3 regions of the Planomonospora alba genome follow, and region 2 is predicted to be linked to each of the others. Evidence: riboswitches for the same ligand, from Rfam matches in the RefSeq annotation. Region 2 holds a riboswitch; each other region holds the start of a gene.
What was found. Region 2 has a riboswitch for S-adenosylmethionine ahead of ABD823_RS28410 (hypothetical protein). Riboswitches for the same ligand answer to the same signal wherever they lie in the genome.

Region 1: it holds a riboswitch for S-adenosylmethionine, as region 2 does, so the genes downstream of both, ABD823_RS05855 (aminotransferase class V-fold PLP-dependent enzyme) here and ABD823_RS28410 (hypothetical protein) in region 2, are expected to answer to the same signal.
Region 3: it holds a riboswitch for S-adenosylmethionine, as region 2 does, so the genes downstream of both, thrC (threonine synthase) here and ABD823_RS28410 (hypothetical protein) in region 2, are expected to answer to the same signal.

What each region holds. Positions count from the first base shown of each region.
Region 1 is NZ_BAAAUT010000007.1:61,431-66,802, reverse strand. Features, by position in the region: gene ABD823_RS05870 (SAM-dependent methyltransferase) at 1-562, shown strand, start outside; gene ABD823_RS05865 (cytochrome P450) at 631-1,830, opposite strand; gene ABD823_RS05860 (TerC family protein) at 1,849-2,613, opposite strand; SAM riboswitch class IV at 2,762-2,879, shown strand; gene ABD823_RS05855 (aminotransferase class V-fold PLP-dependent enzyme) at 2,942-4,276, shown strand; gene ABD823_RS05850 (NADH-quinone oxidoreductase subunit D) at 4,325-5,372, shown strand, end outside.
Region 2 is NZ_BAAAUT010000061.1:5,766-11,137, forward strand. Features, by position in the region: gene ABD823_RS28400 (hypothetical protein) at 1-99, opposite strand, end outside; gene ABD823_RS28405 (ABC transporter substrate-binding protein) at 96-1,598, opposite strand; gene ABD823_RS28410 (hypothetical protein) at 1,759-2,817, opposite strand; SAM riboswitch class IV at 2,841-2,952, opposite strand; gene ABD823_RS28415 (TauD/TfdA dioxygenase family protein) at 3,257-4,159, shown strand; gene ABD823_RS28420 (hypothetical protein) at 4,283-4,723, opposite strand; gene ABD823_RS28425 (lanthionine synthetase LanC family protein) at 4,824-5,372, opposite strand, start outside.
Region 3 is NZ_BAAAUT010000056.1:22,838-28,209, forward strand. Features, by position in the region: gene ABD823_RS27470 (MFS transporter) at 1-472, opposite strand, end outside; gene ABD823_RS27475 (alpha,alpha-trehalose-phosphate synthase (UDP-forming)) at 518-1,963, opposite strand; gene ABD823_RS27480 (RNA polymerase sigma factor) at 2,125-2,682, shown strand; SAM riboswitch class I at 2,830-2,970, shown strand; gene thrC (threonine synthase) at 2,985-4,250, shown strand; gene ABD823_RS27490 (MoaD/ThiS family protein) at 4,274-4,549, shown strand; gene ABD823_RS27495 (cold-shock protein) at 4,899-5,099, shown strand.

The sequences.
Region 1 (5,372 bases), on a different contig from region 2:
GCGGACCACCGACGGGTTCCGCCTCGTGCTGGTCGATCCCGCGACCGGCGAGGAGCGCCTCGGGGACGCGCCCGCCGAGGCCGACCTGGCCTGGCTGGCCCGCTGGTGGCCGACCCGCGCCGCGGGCGAGCGGGCCGAGATCGGCAGGTCCCGTGACGACGCCTGGGCCGAGGTCGTCGTACGGCTGGCCCGCGGGCGCGCCGTCGCCGTGGACTACGCGCACTCCGCGGACGGCCGCCCGCCGTACGGCACGCTGGCCGGCTACCGCGACGGGGCGCTCGTCGCGCCGGTGCCCGACGGTTCGTGCGACATCACCGCGCACGTCGCCCTGGACGCCTGCGCGGCCGCCGGAGAGCGGGCCGGGGCGGTGACCACGGCCCTGACCACGCAGCGCGAGGCGCTGCGCGCGCTCGGCGTGACCGGGGCCCGGCCTCCGCTCGATCTCGCCCGCACCGACCCGCGCGGCTACCTCCAGGCCCTGGCGCGGGCCTCCCAGGAGGCGGAGCTCGTCGACCCCGGCGGCCTCGGCGGCTTCGGCTGGCTGGTCCAGGAGCGCCGCTGAACCCGCGGCGGGACCGGCCGGGAAGCGTCGCCGGGCCCCCTCCCGGGAACGCCGCGGGCCGGGCGGGCTCAGATGCGGACGTGCAGGGCCTGCAGGCCGCGGATGATGTAGCCGGGCCCCCAGACCGGCTCGGCGGCGAGCTCCATCTTCGGGGCCCGGCGCAGCAGCGCCCCGAACGACTCGGCCAGCTCGATCCGGGCCAGCGGCGCGCCCAGGCAGAAGTGGATGCCGGCGCCGAAGGAGATGTGCGGGTTGTCCCTGCGCCCCACGTCGAGGCGGTCGGGGTCCTCGAACACCTCGGGGTCGCGGTTGGCCGAGCCGAACAGCAGCGCCACCTCGGAGCCGCGCGGGATGTCGACCCCGCCGACCGTGATGTCCTCCAGCACCCAGCGCTCGAACATCTGCAGCGGGGTGTCCCAGCGCAGCAGCTCCTCGATCGCGGTGGGGATCAGGGAGTGGTCGGCGCGGAGCCGCTCCAGCTCGGCGGGGTTGCGGAACAGCGCCCACCAGCCGTTCCCCGTGGTGTTGACCGTGGCCTCGTGCCCGGCGTTGAGCAGCAGCACGCAGGTGCCGACCAGCTCGTCCTCGGTGAGCCTGTCGCCTTCGTCGGCGACCTGGGCGAGGGCGCTGATCAGGTCGTCGCCGGGGTGCTCCCGGCGGTGGCGGGCCAGGTCGACGAGGTAGGCGGAGAACTCCTGCGCGGCGCGCACGGCGGTGTGCTGGGCCTCGATCGAGGGGTTCAGCTCGTACATCCCGCAGATGTCGGCGGACCAGGGGCGGAGCAGGTGCCGGTCGGCCTCGGGCACGCCGAGCATCTCGGCGATCACGGTCACCGGGAGCGGCTCGGCCACCTCGGCGATGAGGTCGCCGCCGCCGCGCTCGGCGAACCGGTCCACCAGCCCGCCGGCGAGCTCGGCGACCTTGGGCCGCAGCGCCTCGACCATGCGGGGGGTGAACGCCTTGGAGACCAGCCGCCTCAGGCGGGTGTGGACCGGCGGCTCGACGTCGAGCATCCCGGCGCGGATCACCCTCCAGAACGGTTCCTGGAACTCCGGGTCGTCGGGCCGGCCGAACTCCGCGTGGGTGGCCGTGTGCAGGTAGGAGCGGCCCAGCCTGCGGTCGCGCAGCAGCGCGTTGACGTCGGCGTGCCGGGCGATCAGCCACTGGCCGGTCGGCTCGAAGAAGCCGACCGGCCGCTCACGGCGCAGTTCGGCGTAGACGTCGTAGGGATGGGCGACGAATTCCGGACTCCAAGGATCAAACCTCACATCGGCATCGTAATCCGCCTATCCCTCGGCGGGCTTCTCCTCTTCGTAACGATGGTGCAGCTCCACCGGCTCCTGGGCGCCCGCCTTGCTGCGCATGCGGATGTTGAGCATCTCCACCAGCAGCGAGAAGGCCATCGCGAAGTAGACGTAGCCCTTGGGGATGTGCTGCTCGAAGCCCTCGGCCAGGAGCACCACGCCGATGAGGATCAGGAAGGACAGGGCGAGCATCTTGATGCTCGGGTGCCGGTCCACGAAGCGGCTGATCGGCCCGGAGGCGAACAGCATCACCAGGACCGAGACCACGACGGCCGCGACCATGACGCCGATCTCGTCCACCATGCCGACCGCGGTGATCACCGAGTCGAGCGAGAAGACGATGTCCAGGATCATGATCTGCACGATCACCGCGGTGAAGGAGGAGGCCACCTTCCCTCCGGCGTGGCCGGACTTGCCCTCCAGGTTGTCGTGGATCTCGAAGACGCTCTTGCCTATCAGGAACAGGCCGCCCAGGATCAGGATCAGGTCGCGGCCCGAGATCTCCTGTCCGAGGACCTCGAAGAGCGGGGCGGTCAACCGGATCACCCAGGACAGCGCGAACAGCAGCGCCAGGCGGGTGAGCAGGGCGGCGATCAGTCCGAGTTTGCGCGCCCTGTCGCGCTGCTCGGGCGGGAGCTTGCCCGCCAGGATCGAGATGAAGATGACGTTGTCGATGCCGAGGACGATCTCCAGGCCGACGAGGGTGAGGAATCCCACCCATATCTGCGGGTCGGTCACCCAGTCCATCGCCGCCTCCTCCAGGGGGTCGTGGTGTTCCAGCCGGTCACGCCGCGTAGACGATCGGCGGGCGCCGGAGGTTCCTGCCCGCGGCGGCCGACACCATTCCGTGTCCGACTTGCGGACCGGCGGACGGGGACGGTTATAGTTCGCGGTAGGTCATGAGTGCCAGTGACAAGCCCCGGCTCGCTGGCCGGCAACCCTCGCGTCCGCGGCGGGGTGCCCCGGGTGAGGACCTGGTCCGGCACCGGGGTGGTGCCGGTCAAGCGCGGGCTCCACGCACCATCGCCACGCCTCGCAGGGGCTTGGGGTCCGATGACCTCGAAGGAGTCCTGGCGTGTCCCTGCTCGGCATCCCCACCACCGGCACCGTCGTCCCCGCCGCCGTTCCCGAGCCCGTACGGCGGGCCGCCGCCGGCCGGCCGATCCCCGCGGTGCTCGGCGCCGACCTCGCGGTCCCCGTCCGGGGCGGCAGGCTCGTCCCCTACGCCAACCTCGACTACGCCGCCAGCGCCCCCTGTCTGGAGCCGGTGAGCGCCGCCGTCGCCGCCGCGCTCCCGGCCTACTCCAGCGTCCACCGGGGCGCCGGCTACGCCTCGCAGCTCACCACGGCCCGCTACGAGCAGGCCCGGCACACCGTCCGCGCCTTCGTCGGCGCCCGCCCCGGCGACGCGGTGGTCTTCACCCGCAACACGACCGACGCCGTCAACCTGCTGGCCCGCGCCCTGCCGGAGGGCACCACCGTCGTCGTCTTCGACACCGAGCACCACGCCTCGCTGCTCCCCTGGGCCGGCGCCGTACGGCTGGCGCCGCCCGCCTTCCCCGGCGAGGCCGTCCGCGCGGCCGACGAGGCCCTGGCCGGCGTCGACGGCCCGAAGCTGCTCGTGGTGACCGCCGCATCCAACGTCACCGGCGAGCTGTGGCCGATCGCCGCCCTGGCGCACATCGCCCACCGGCACGGCGCCCGCATCCTCGTCGACGCGGCCCAGCTCGTCCCGCACCGCCGCCTCAACCTGACCGCGCTCGACCTGGACTACGTGGCCTTCTCGGGGCACAAGCTCTACGCGCCCTTCGGCACGGGCGTGCTCGTCGGCCGCCCCGACTGGCTCGCGCGGGCGGAGCCGTACCTCAAGGGCGGCGGGGCGGTGCGGTCCGTGGGCGCCGGGGACGGCGGGGGCGCGGAGTGGCACGCCGACCCCGAGGCCCGGCACGAGGCGGGCACCCCCAACGTGCTGGGCGCCGTCGCGCTGGCCGCCGCCTGCGACGCGCTGAGCGCCACCGGGTGGACGGCGCTGGTGCGCGAGGAGGAGCGCCTGCTCGCCCGGCTCCGCACCGGCCTCGCCGGGATCGAGGGCGTGCACGAGCTGGCCCTGTGGGGCCCCGACCACCCGCGCGTCGGCATCGTCTCCTTCGTCGTGGAGGGCCTGACCGCCCGCGAGGTCGCCGAGGCGCTCTCCGACGAGTACGGCGTCGGCGTGCGGGACGGCAAGTTCTGCGCCCACCCGTTCGTCCGCCACCTGCTGGGCGGGGTGAAGGACGGCGGCTGCGCGGACACCGCGGTCTCCGCGGTCCGTGCCTCGATCGGCATCGGCACCACCGACGAGCACGTCGACCGCCTCGTCCGCGCCCTGGAGGAGATCGTCTCCCGCCGCGGCGCCCCGGCGCCGAAGTGACCCCCGCCGGGTGGACCCGGCGGGCCCCCGCTGAGGGATGATGGCCCCATGACGGAACGGGTCGTGGGAATCGGTGCCGGAGCCTCACTCGTCGGCGGCGGCGCCGGCGGCAAGGAGCTCGCGACCGAGGACATGGTCCTCAACATCGGCCCGCAGCACCCGTCCACGCACGGCGTGCTGCGGCTCCGGCTGACGCTGGACGGCGAGCGGATCAGCGCCGCCGAGCCGATCGTGGGCTACATGCACCGGGGCGCGGAGAAGCTGTTCGAGGTGCGGGACTACCGGCAGATCATCGTGCTGGCCAACCGGCACGACTGGCTGTCGGCGTTCGCCAACGAGCTGGGCGTGGTCCTGGCCGTCGAGCGCATGCTCGGCATGGAGGTCCCGGTCCGGGCCGTCTGGGCCAGGACCCTGCTGGCCGAGCTCAACCGGGTCCTCAACCACCTGATGTTCCTCGGCTCCTACCCGCTGGAGCTGGGCGCGATGACCCCGGTCTTCTACGCGTTCCGGGAGCGCGAGACGCTCCAGGCCGTCATGGAGGAGATCTCCGGCGGACGCATGCACTACATGTTCAACCGGGTCGGCGGACTGAAGGAGGAGCTCCCCGAAGGCTGGCTCGGCCGGGCCGGGCAGGCCGTCGCGGACGTGCGCCGGCGGCTGCCCGACATCGAGGGCCTGCTCATCGGCAACGAGATCTTCACGGCCCGCACCCGCGGCGTCGGCGTGCTCACCCGCGAGCAGATCATGCAGTACGGGGTGAGCGGCCCGATCGCCCGCGCCTCCGGCGTGGACATGGACCTGCGCCGCGACGACCCCTACCTGGCCTACGGCGAGCTTCCGGTGAAGGTCGTCACCCGCACGGCCGGCGACTGCCACGCCCGCTTCGAGGTGCTGCTGGAGCAGGTCAAGGTCTCCCTGGACCTGGCGGACGCCTGCCTGGAGCGGCTGCGCGAGCTGCCCCCGGGCCCGGTCAACCAGCGCCTGCCCAAGGTGCTCAAGGTCCCCGAGGGCCACACCTACGCCTGGACGGAGAACCCTCTGGGCATCAACGGCTACTACCTGGTCTCGCGCGGCGAGAAGACGCCGTGGCGGATGA
Region 2 (5,372 bases):
GGTGGCCGCGGCCCAGAGCACGGCCAGCCCGGAGGCCGACCGCCGCAGCAGCGCCCGCGCGTGGCGGAGGTACGGCATGCCCGTGCGCTCGCGGCTCATGTGCCCAGCGAGACGTCGTAGGCACTGCCCGGGGTGCCGGTGACGGGCGCGGACCCGAGCCCCTTCACCTCCGCGCCGGCGGCGATCTGGTCGGCGGGCACGTAGAGCGGCAGGACGATGGCGTGCTCGGCCGCGACCGCCCGCTGCACCTCGGCGTACAGCTCCCTGCGCTCGGCCGGGTCGGAGCTCGCCGCGGCCTCGGCCAGCCACCGGTCGACCTTCTCGTCGGCGAAGCGGGTGCGGTTGATCGCGGCGCCCTCCGGCAGGATCAGGTTGAGCGCGGCGCCGGCGTCGGCGTCGCCCCGGGAGTTCTCGAAGATCTCGTACCGGTCCTCGGCGAAGGCCCTCTCCGCCGCGCCCTGCTCCACGGTCTGCAACCGGAGGCCGATCCCGGCACGCTGCTTGACCTGGGCCTGGACGGCCTGGGCGAGGACGTCGCGCCGGTCCCGGACGAACGGCGCCGACGACACCAGGCGCACGGTCAGCCGCTTGCCGTCCTTGACCCGGAAGCCCTCGGCGTCCCGCTCCGACCAGCCCGCCGCGTCGAGCAGCGCGCCGGCCTCGGCCTCGTCGCCGCCGTAGGTCCTCTCCAGGGTGGCGTCGTAGAACGGGCTGCAGGAGGCGACGATGCTCCACGCCCGGGTCGCCGTGCCCTGGTAGACCGGCTTCAGCACCGCGTCCACGTCCACGGCGTGCCGGAACGCCTCACGGACCCGCCGGTCGTCGAACGGGGGGTGGGAGAGGCTGAAGTAGTAGGAGAAGGCGGTCCCGGAGTTGAGGGCGGTCCGCAGCCGGAGCGCGGGATCGCCCTTGATCAGGGCGGCCTCGGTGGCGGGCACGCCCTCGATGACGTGGACCTGGCCGGAGGTGAGCGCGCCGACCCGGACGGCGGCCTCGGGCAGGAACCGGTAGGTCACCTCGGCCAGGTGCGCGGGCCCGGAGTGGGCGGCGTTCGGCGGCGCCCAGCGGTAGGCCGGGTTGCGCCGGTAGCGCACTTCCTGCCCCTGGACGTACCGGTCGAGGATGAACGGCCCGGTGCCGACCGCGCCGGGGCCGCCCGCCTTGAGGTCCTGGGCGGTCCTCAGCGACTTCGGGGAGACCTGTCCGGCGTACGGCGAGGACAGGAAGTCCAGGAAGAGCCCGTCGGGCTCCTTCAGCACGAGCTTGACGGTGTGCGGCGCGACCACCTCGGCCCGGTCGAAGGAGCGCAGCTGGACCGCGACCGCCGAGGGGTTGTAGCCGGGGGCGAGCAGCTGGTCGAAGTTGGCCTTCACCGCCGCCGCGTCGAACTTCTCCCCGTCGTGGAAGGTGACGTCCTCGCGGAGCTCCAGGGTGTAGGCCAGCCCGTCGCCGGAGACCTCCCACGAGGTGGCGAGCCAGGGCAGGAACCCGCCTTCCGCGTCCCGCGCGAGCAGCGCGTCGAACTGGTTGAACACCAGCAGCCGGGCCTTGTTCCGGGCCCACAGGTGGGGGTTGAAGGTGACGGGCTCCGTCTCCACGGCCCACACCAGCGAGCCGCCGTCCGCCGCCTGCCCGTCCGGGGCCCCGCCTGCCCGTCCCCGCCGCACCCGGCGAGCGCCAGCACGGCGGCGAGCGCGAGGGGGAGCACGCCTCTGCCGAATGTCATCCTCTGTCTCCTCCGTCCCGGGCCACGAGGTCTCACGCCACGACGCGCAGGCGCGTGCCGGCCGCGGTCCGCTCCGCCGCCGGCGCGCCGGCGCGCCGCGGCAGCGGGGCGGCGGTCCGGTCCGGTTCCGGCGCGGGCGTCCGCGCCTCGATCAGGGTCGGGGCGTGGACGGCGCCGGGAACGGTGGGACCGGTCGCCCGCCAGCCCCCGGCGCACTCGTCCGGCACGACCCGGACGCCGGCGCCGAGGAAGGCGACCACCCCGGCCCGGGCCAGCGCGCGCAGTTCCTCCAGGCGCGGCGCGGGCGGCCCCTCCGCCAGGAAGGCGGCGAACCCGCAGAACCACGGGTCCGGGGCGAGCCGGTCGGCGGGCAGTCCCGCCAGCACGGCCCGCACGGCGCGCAGTCCGTGGATCAGGGCCAGGTCCGCGCTGTGGGCCGGGTCGGCGCGGCGGTCGAGGACGGCCGCCAGGTAGCCGTCCATCCAGCGCCGCAGCCCGGCCGGGCCGCCGAACCTGATGCCGTGGAGCGGGCGGTCGATCCGGCCGAGGTCGAGGCGGTCGGCGACCGCGGGCACCGACTTCCTGACCAGTGCGCGTACGCTCCTGCCGCCCCACTCCTCGGCGGCGAGGGCGGCCTCGAACTCCGCCCAGTCCCCCCTGACCCGCCTCGGGTGGGCGGTGAACAGCTCGTGGTAGTAGGCGAACGCCAACTCCTTGGCCGCGAGCGGCCACACGTCGTGCCGGAAGCTCAGCGGACCGTCCGGCAGGGCGGAGGGCGTCAGGAAGCGCGGCAGGGGCGGTGGCGCGCCGCGCAGGGCGTAGCCGGGCCTCGCGTGGTGCGGCACTCCCCTGTCGGACCCCACGTGCAGCAGCGGCTCCCGGCCGCCGGGCAGGTAGAGCAGGCCCCTGTCGTGGTCCCGCACGAACCTCCCGCCGCGTCCGAGGGTGAGCGGTTCCAGCAGGCCGGTGAGGGCGGGGCCCATGCCGTACACGATCACCGGCTCTCCGGCGGACACCCGGTCGGGCTCCACGGCGGGGCCGGGGACGGACGGGACGGTGGTCGGGTCGGAGGGATCGGATGAACGGCGCACTGCGTCCTCATCTCCTCGGTCGTGGTCCGCGCTTGCGGCACGCCGACCGTGCCGCCAGGTCCTCCCCGGAGGCACCCCGCCGGGCCGGAGGGTTGCCGTTCGGCCAGCCGGGGCTTGGCGCCGAATCTCTTAACCTATTAAAAGGGTAGGGAATACATGGATATGCGTCAAGCGTCCCGGGAGGCCGGAACCGGGCGGCCCTCCGGGCCGTCGGCGGCGACGGAGCCCCACCCGCGCCGGAACTCCGGAGCGGCACCCGAAGTATCCCTAATTTCCTACTGGTTATATTGACAATAGGCGGGCGCCCTGCCTACGGTGCGACCGTGACGACCACGGTTCTGCTGACCATCCGGGGCCACGTGGACTTCTGCCGCGTGGCCAGCGCGCTCTGTCGGTCCTTCCGTTCCCGCGTCCCCCTGCGAACGGAAGGAAGCAACCCATGTCATCCCTCACCATCACCCCGATCGCCGGCCGCATCGGCGCGGTGGTCTCCGGCGTGCGGCTCGGCGGCGACCTGCCCGCCGACGTCGTGGCCGGGATCCGCCTGGCCCTGCTCACCCACAAGGCGATCTTCTTCCGCGGCCAGGACCACCTCGACGAGGAGCAGCAGGTCGCCTTCGCCGGCCTGCTCGGCGAGCTGACCACCGCGCACCCGACCGTGCCCGCGCTCGGCGGCAGCGCGCACATCCTCGACCTGGACTACAGCGGCGGGCAGAAGGTCGACCGCTGGCACACCGACGTCACCTTCGTCGACCGGCCCCCGCTGGCCTCGGTGCTGCGGGCCGTGCAGGTGCCGGAGGCGGGCGGCGACACGCTCTGGGCCAACACGGTCGCGGCCTACGAGCACCTCCCGGTCGAGCTGCGCGAGCTGCTCGACCGGCTGCGCGCCGTGCACACCAACCGGTTCGACTACGCGAAGGTGGCCTTCTCCGACGACCCGGAGCGGGCCCGCGCCTACGCCGAGGTGTTCTCCTCCACCGTCTTCGAGACCGAGCACCCGGTGGTCCGCGTGCACCCCGAGACCGGGGAACGCGCGATCCTGCTGGGCGACTTCGCCCGGCGCCTGGTGGGCCTGCCGTCCGAGGCCTCGGCCTCGCTCATCCGGCTCGTCCAGGAGCAGGTGACGCAGGTCGAGAACACCGTCCGGTGGAAGTGGGCGCCGGGCGACGTCGCGGTGTGGGACAACCGCGCCACCCAGCACCGGGTCGTGCACGACTTCGGCGACCGCCCCCGCCGCCTGCACCGGGTCACCGTCGCCGGGGACGTCCCGGTGGGCGTGGACGGCCGGCCGAGCACCGTGCTCGCCGGTGACGCCACCGCCTACTCCCCCGTCGCGGCCTGACCCGCACGACCGGTCTCGGCCACCGGGGCGGCCGGGACCGGTCGTGCGGCGCCGCGGGCTCCCCGGCGCGAGGCCCCGCCCCCGGCGCCCCGCCCTCCGCACCCCCGGCGACCGCGCCGGGGGTCACGCCGTGAGCGTGCGGCGCAGCCGCCAGGCGCCCAGCGCGAGCAGCGCGGCGAGGAAGACGAACATCAGCAGCATCGCGGGCGCCGAGGCGGAGAACGCGCCCGACCCCTCGGGGAAGAGCGCGTCGCCGGCGGTGGCGACCCGCACCCGCAGGCCCGGCACGGACGCGCTCCCCGTCGCGGCGAGGCCCTCGTCGAACGTGCCCGCTCCCTCGGCCGCGCCGAACCACGCGGCCCGCACGAGAACCGCCTCCCGTGCCGCGACCGAGCGCGTCCACAGCGCGACGTCGTGGGAGCCGAGGTCGCCGGGGCGGGTGAGGTAGCGCCGCGTGACCTGGCGCCCGGCCCGGATCCCGGCGTCGTAGTCCGGGGGGATCACCAGCCCCGCGTCCAGGCGTGCCCGCTCGACCGCGTCGCGCAGCCCGGCCTCGCCGTCCACGTGCTCCACCGTGACGCGCGGCCCCGCCCCGCGGACGGCGCCTCGGACCCCGGGCGCGGAGCCGGGCGGGGATCCCGGCCCGGAAGGGCGGACGGGAGCCTCAGCCGCGGCCCTCGGAGCGGCGCAGCGCGGCGGCCGGCAGCGGGATCGCCGGGAACGGGTTGTCGGGCAGCAGGACGACCCGGCGGGGGTTCTTCGCCAGCCCGGCGGCGTCCAGGTGGAGCAGCGCGGCGCCGATGCCCGCGGCCCCGGCCATGTAGCCGGTGTCCGCCGTGACCTCCTCCGGCCGGAGCCTCCGGTAGGCCTGGTACCAGCGGTAGCCCCGGTCGTCGTGGCCGGTGGCGCGGCCGATCAGGTCCTCGGCGAGCGTCCGGGCGAACTCCAGGTGCGCCTCGTCCCCGGTGGCGGCCCACAACCCGGTGAACAGCTCGACCAGCCCGGCGGTGCCGCAGCACTGGCAGGCCGTGTTCCAGCACCCGGCCGTGCGGCGGCGCGGGACGCCGCTGCGCACGACGCCGTGCGCGAGCCGCCCGGCCCACTCCAGGTCGCCGCGGTCGCCGGTCACCCGGTACAGCTCGTAGAACATCCTCGCCACACCCGCCGAGCCCGAGCAGAAGCCCAGGTAGTGCAGGTCCCGTCCCTGCGGCAC
Region 3 (5,372 bases), on a different contig from region 2:
CGAACGGCACCGCGACGCCGACGGCCACGCAGAGCGCGTTGGCCTCGCTGATCGCCGCGGGACCCGCCGGGCCGTGGTGGTCGCTGAGCGCGGCCATGCCCGAGTAGAGGGTGATCGAGGCCATCCCGCTGGCGACGGCGTAGCCGAGCAGCGTGACAGGGAGGGCGGCCAGGGCGCTGCCGGCCATCACCAGCAGCACACCGGCGTTCATGCCCGCCAGACCGGTCCAGGTGACGGCCCGGCGGCCCACCCTGCGGGTCAGCCAGGGCAGCGCGAGGCCGGTGAGGACGGCGCCGGCCGCCATCGCGGTGCCGTGCAGCCCGGCGACCGCCTGCGAGATCCCCAGGTCGAGGCGGAGCAGCGGCAGGGCCGCGCTGAGGCCGTACAGGTAGGTGGCGAAGGCTCCGAGCTGGAGGTAGATGAGCCAGGTGGCGCGATCACGGGTCAGCCGGACGGGTGTGATCGTGGCCAAGTGCTTCCCCCGCGTGGACGAAAAAAGGTGGGATGTCCACTGAAACTATCTCACCTGGTCGGGTGACCAGCCGAGGGCGGCCAGCTGCTCGGCGAACCACAGGTGCGGGGGGAGCGCGGCGGCCGCGGCGGCCAGCCGTGCGCCCCGCCGGTGCCGCTCCTCCTCCGGCATGACCAGCCCCCGGTGCAGGGCCTCGGCGGTGGCCGAGACGTCGTAGGGGTTGACCAGCAGGGCGTCCACGCCCAGCTCGGCGGCCGCGCCCGCCTCGCGGGAGAGCACGAGCGCGCTGCGCGGGGCCAGGATCGGGCCCTCCTTGGCCACCAGGTTCATGCCGTCGCGGATGGGGTTGACCAGCAGCACGTCGGCCAGCCGGTAGGCGGCGAGGGAGCGCGGATAGTCGTCGTTGACGTTGAGGATGAGCGGATCCCAGTCCTCGGTGGCGTACTCGTCCTCGATCTCCTTGGCGCAGCGCTGCACCGCCGCGGTGTACTCCCGGTACTCCGGCAGGTCGTGCCGGGACGGGTAGGCGAAGGCCAGGTGCACGACCCGGCCGTGCCACTCCGGATGGGCGGCCAGGAACTCCCGGTAGGCGGTCAGCCCGCGGACGATGTTCTTCGACAGCTCGGTCCGGTCGATCCGCACGATCAGCCTGCGGTCGCCGACCTGGTCGCGCAGGGCGGCCATGTGCGACTCGACGTCGGGCTCGCTCGCCCGGGCCCAGAGCGCCTCGCCGTCCACGCCCAGCGGGTGCACGCCGATCCGGGTGGTGCGGCCGCAGTGGGAGACGGTGTGGCCCTGGCGGTCCACCCGCGCGCCGAGCACCGTCTCGCAGCAGTCCATGAACGCCTCGGCCCACCGCACGGTCAGGAAGCCCGCGTGGTCGGCGCCCAGGACGCCCTCCAGCAGCTCGGCGGCGACGTCGTCCGGGAGCAGGGCGAAGTACTCCGGCGGCGCCCACGGGGTGTGCGAGAAGTGCCCGATGCGCAGGTCGGGACGCTCGACGCGGAGCATGGCCGGGGTCAGGCTGAGGTGGTAGTCCTGCACCAGCACCTGCGCGCCGTGCGCGGCCTCCTCGGCCAGCGCCACCGCGAACGCGGCGTTGTAGGACTGGTAGGACTCCCACTCCCGGCGGAAGCGGGCGTCGAAGTGCGGGGTGTTGGCGGTGTCGTAGAGCAGGTGGTGGACGAACCAGAGCGTGGAGTTGGCCACCGCGTTGTAGGCGCGGTGGAAGGTCGCCGGGGGGATGTCGAGCATGCGCAGCGCGCCGGTGTCGTATCCCGTCTGGTCGAGGCGGCCGCCGGGCGCCTGCCGTACGGCGGCGCGGTCGCCGTCGGAGAGCGCGGCGCAGACCCAGAGCAGGTCCAGCTCCTTGGCCACCTCCGACAGACCTGACACCAGTCCGCCGCCGCCCCGACGCATGGACAGCGAGCCGTCCTCCGAGACGGTGAACGAGACGGGGCCACGATTGGACGCCACCAGGATCGTGTTCATGAGCTTTCCTCGCCTACGGGAAACACGCCCCTCAGCTTCTAGGACTACTGCGGACGCCGGGAGGTCTGCCCGTCCTGGGGCACGCTTGCCTCCGAGGTTAACCAAACATTGCCTCCGACCCTAGGATGTCCAGCGACAGTGATCGCTGATGGGGGCTCGTGATGGCGCTGGACGAGACGACCGAGGAGCTGGCCCGGGCGGCCGCCCGGGGGGACCACCGCGCGCTGGGTGAGCTGCTGCGGCGGATCGAGCCCGACGTGCTGCGGCACTGCGGCCGGATCCTGCCCTACCGGCAGGACGCCGAGGAGGCGTGCCAGGACACGCTGCTGGCGGTGGCCCGCAACATCGGCCGCTTCGAGGGCCGGGCCCGCTTCAGCACGTGGCTGCACATCGTGACGGCCAACTGCGCGCGGACCACCTACCGCTCGCTGAAGCGGCGCGCGGCCGAGCAGAGCTCCGACGAGCTGCCGCTGCAGAAGCCGGACGTCGCCCGGGTGAGCGTGATCGCGGGCTCCCGGCTGGACCTGCTCGACGCGATGGAGGCGCTGGAGGCATCCAAGCCGGAGCTGGCCCAGGCGCTGGTGCTGCGCGACATCTGCCAGCTCGACTACAACGAGGTGGCCGAGCAGCTCGGCATCCCGCTCGGCACCGCCAAGTCCCGCATCCACCAGGCGCGCAAGTACGTCCAGGGCGCGCTGGGCGAGGCCTACGGCTCCTGACCCCGTGCTCCGGGGGCGGGTGCTCCCTGCGGAGGGCGTCCACCGGCTAACACGATCCGTCTCGGGAAATGAGACGGGTGGTCAGGGCGGTGAGCCGCCGGGGTAGAGTGCTTTCAACCTGCTCAGCAGGTCCGACAACTGAATACGTGCTCATCCAGAGGGGTGGAGGGACCGGCCCTGCGAAGCCCCGGCAACCCTCCCGGTTCAAGACTCGTGATCTGACGAGGTCGGCCGGGACAGGTGCCAATTCCGGTCTGCGATCAAGGTGGTCGCAGACGAAGATGAGGGAAAGGCCTCGCTTCATGGCGTTTGCAACCGCTGAAACCACCACCACGTCGCTCGACTTCGGCCCCGCCGTGGCCCTGTCCTGTCGCGAGTGCGGTGCCCGCTACGACCTCGGCCCCAGCTTCGCCTGTGCCGAGTGTTTCGGTCCTCTCGAGATCGCCTACGAGTTCCCCCGGGTGACCCGCGAGCAGATCGCCGCCGGACCGGCCAACATCTGGCGCTACCGCTCGCTCCTGCCGGTCCCGGCGGACGTCACCGCCAAGCGCAACATGGCGCCCGGCTGGACCAAGCTGGTCAAGGCCGACAACCTCGCCCGCGAACTGGGCGTCCGCGCCCTCCACGTGAAGGACGACTCCGGCAACCCCACGCACTCCTTCAAGGACCGGGTGGTGGCCATCGCGGTCGAGGCGGCCCGCAACTTCGGCTTCCACACCCTGTCCTGCTCCTCCACCGGCAACCTCGCCGGCGCGGTCACCGCCGCCGCGGCCCGGGCCGGCCTGGACGCCTGCGTCTTCATCCCCGCCGACCTGGAGGAGGCCAAGATCGTCATGGCCTCGGTCTACGGCGGGCGCCTGGTCGGCATCGAGGGCACCTACGACGACGTGAACCGCTTCTGCTCCGAGCTCATCGGCGACGAGCTGGGCGACCGGTGGGGCTTCGTCAACGTCAACCTCCGCCCCTACTACGCCGAGGGCTCCAAGACGCTCGCCTACGAGATCGCCGAGCAGCTCGGCTGGCGGCTCCCCGACCAGATCGTCGTGCCGGTGGCCTCCGGCTCCCAGCTCACGAAGATCGACAAGGGTTTCCGGGAACTGATCGCCCTCGGGCTCGTCGAGGAGAAGCCGTACAAGATCTTCGCGGCTCAGGCCGAGGGCTGCTCCCCGGTCTCCGCCGCCTACAAGGCGGGCCACGACGTGATCCGCCCGGTCAAGCCGGACACGATCGCCAAGTCGCTGGCGATCGGCAACCCGGCCGACGGGCCGTACGTGCTGGACATCGCCCGGCGCACCGGCGGCGCGGTCGAGGACGTCACGGACGCCGAGATCGTCGACGCGATCCGGCTGCTGGCCCGGACCGAGGGCGTCTTCGCCGAGACGGCGGGCGGCGTCACCGTCGGCGTGCTGCGCAAGCTGGTCGCCGAGGGCCGGCTCGACCCGGACGGCGAGACGGTCGTGCTGAACACCGGCGAGGGGCTGAAGACCCTCGACGCGGTGGCGGACCGGGCGCGGCCCACCGCGGTCATCCGGCCGTCCCTCGACGCATTCCGCGCCGCGCTCGCCTGAGAACTCGCGAAAGGTACTGGATTATGAGCGTTTCTGTGCGAATTCCGACGATTCTCCGGACATACACCAATGGTGCCGCCGAGGTGAGCGGAGAAGGGGCGACCCTCCGGGAGGTCCTGGAGAAGCTCGACGCGGACTACCCCGGCATCGGTGCCCGGATCCTCGACGAAACGGGCAAGATCCGGCGTTTTGTCAACGTTTATGTGGGTGAAGAGGACGTCCGTTTCGCGGACAACCTCGACACCGCCACTCCGTCCGGCGTCCAGGTCTCCATCATCCCGGCGGTCGCCGGCGGCTGACCGCCCGCCTGATCCGATCCCCGCGGGTGCCCCTCCGGGCGCCCGCGGGGCCCGCCACGACACCCGCACCGGCTCCGGCCGCGTGCGGGTGTCGTGTTTTGTGGCGGGGGTTCATATGTGTGACATCAGGAAATAATGCAATGTTGAACTAAATTGCAGTGCGAGCAAAAGCTTGTTCTCGTGCCAAAGTCACGGGTAAACGGATGATTAGTGGATTGACTCTGTTGCCCTACGGTGTCCCACAGGTATGGTCGAGAACGATCGATGGGGCGATGTCCTTCGCCGCGGAGATCGAAGACCTCGCGAGTGGAATGGGCGTGGTCTTCAAGGTCGGTAAGAGGAGACGGAAGTGGCGCAGGGCACCGTCAAGTGGTTCAACGCGGACAAGGGCTACGGCTTCATCGCGGTAGACGGTGGTAAGGATGTGTTCGTCCATTACTCCGCGATCCTGATGGACGGCTACCGGGCGCTCGAGCAGGGCCAGCGGGTCGAGTTCGAGATCACCCAGGGGCAGAAGGGGCCGCAGGCGGAGTCCGTCAGGACCGTCTGAGCCCGGACGTCCGGCGGATCGGCCGGAGGAGATGACCGGAGGGTCCGGCGGCACCGCAGTCCGTGTGGACCCTCCCGCGCGTCGGCCCGGTCGCCCGGTTCACCCGGGGGGCCGGGCTTTCGCGTGTCCGGGATCGCGGCCTCCCCGGGAGGCTCGCATCCACTCTGGGGGATACGTCCGCGAAGTTTGGGGATCGTACGGTTTGACCTCTTTGCTGTGAGCGAAGCCCAGCTCAGCGCGCCGCGGCTTGCACTCGGCAGGGTAGAGTGCTAA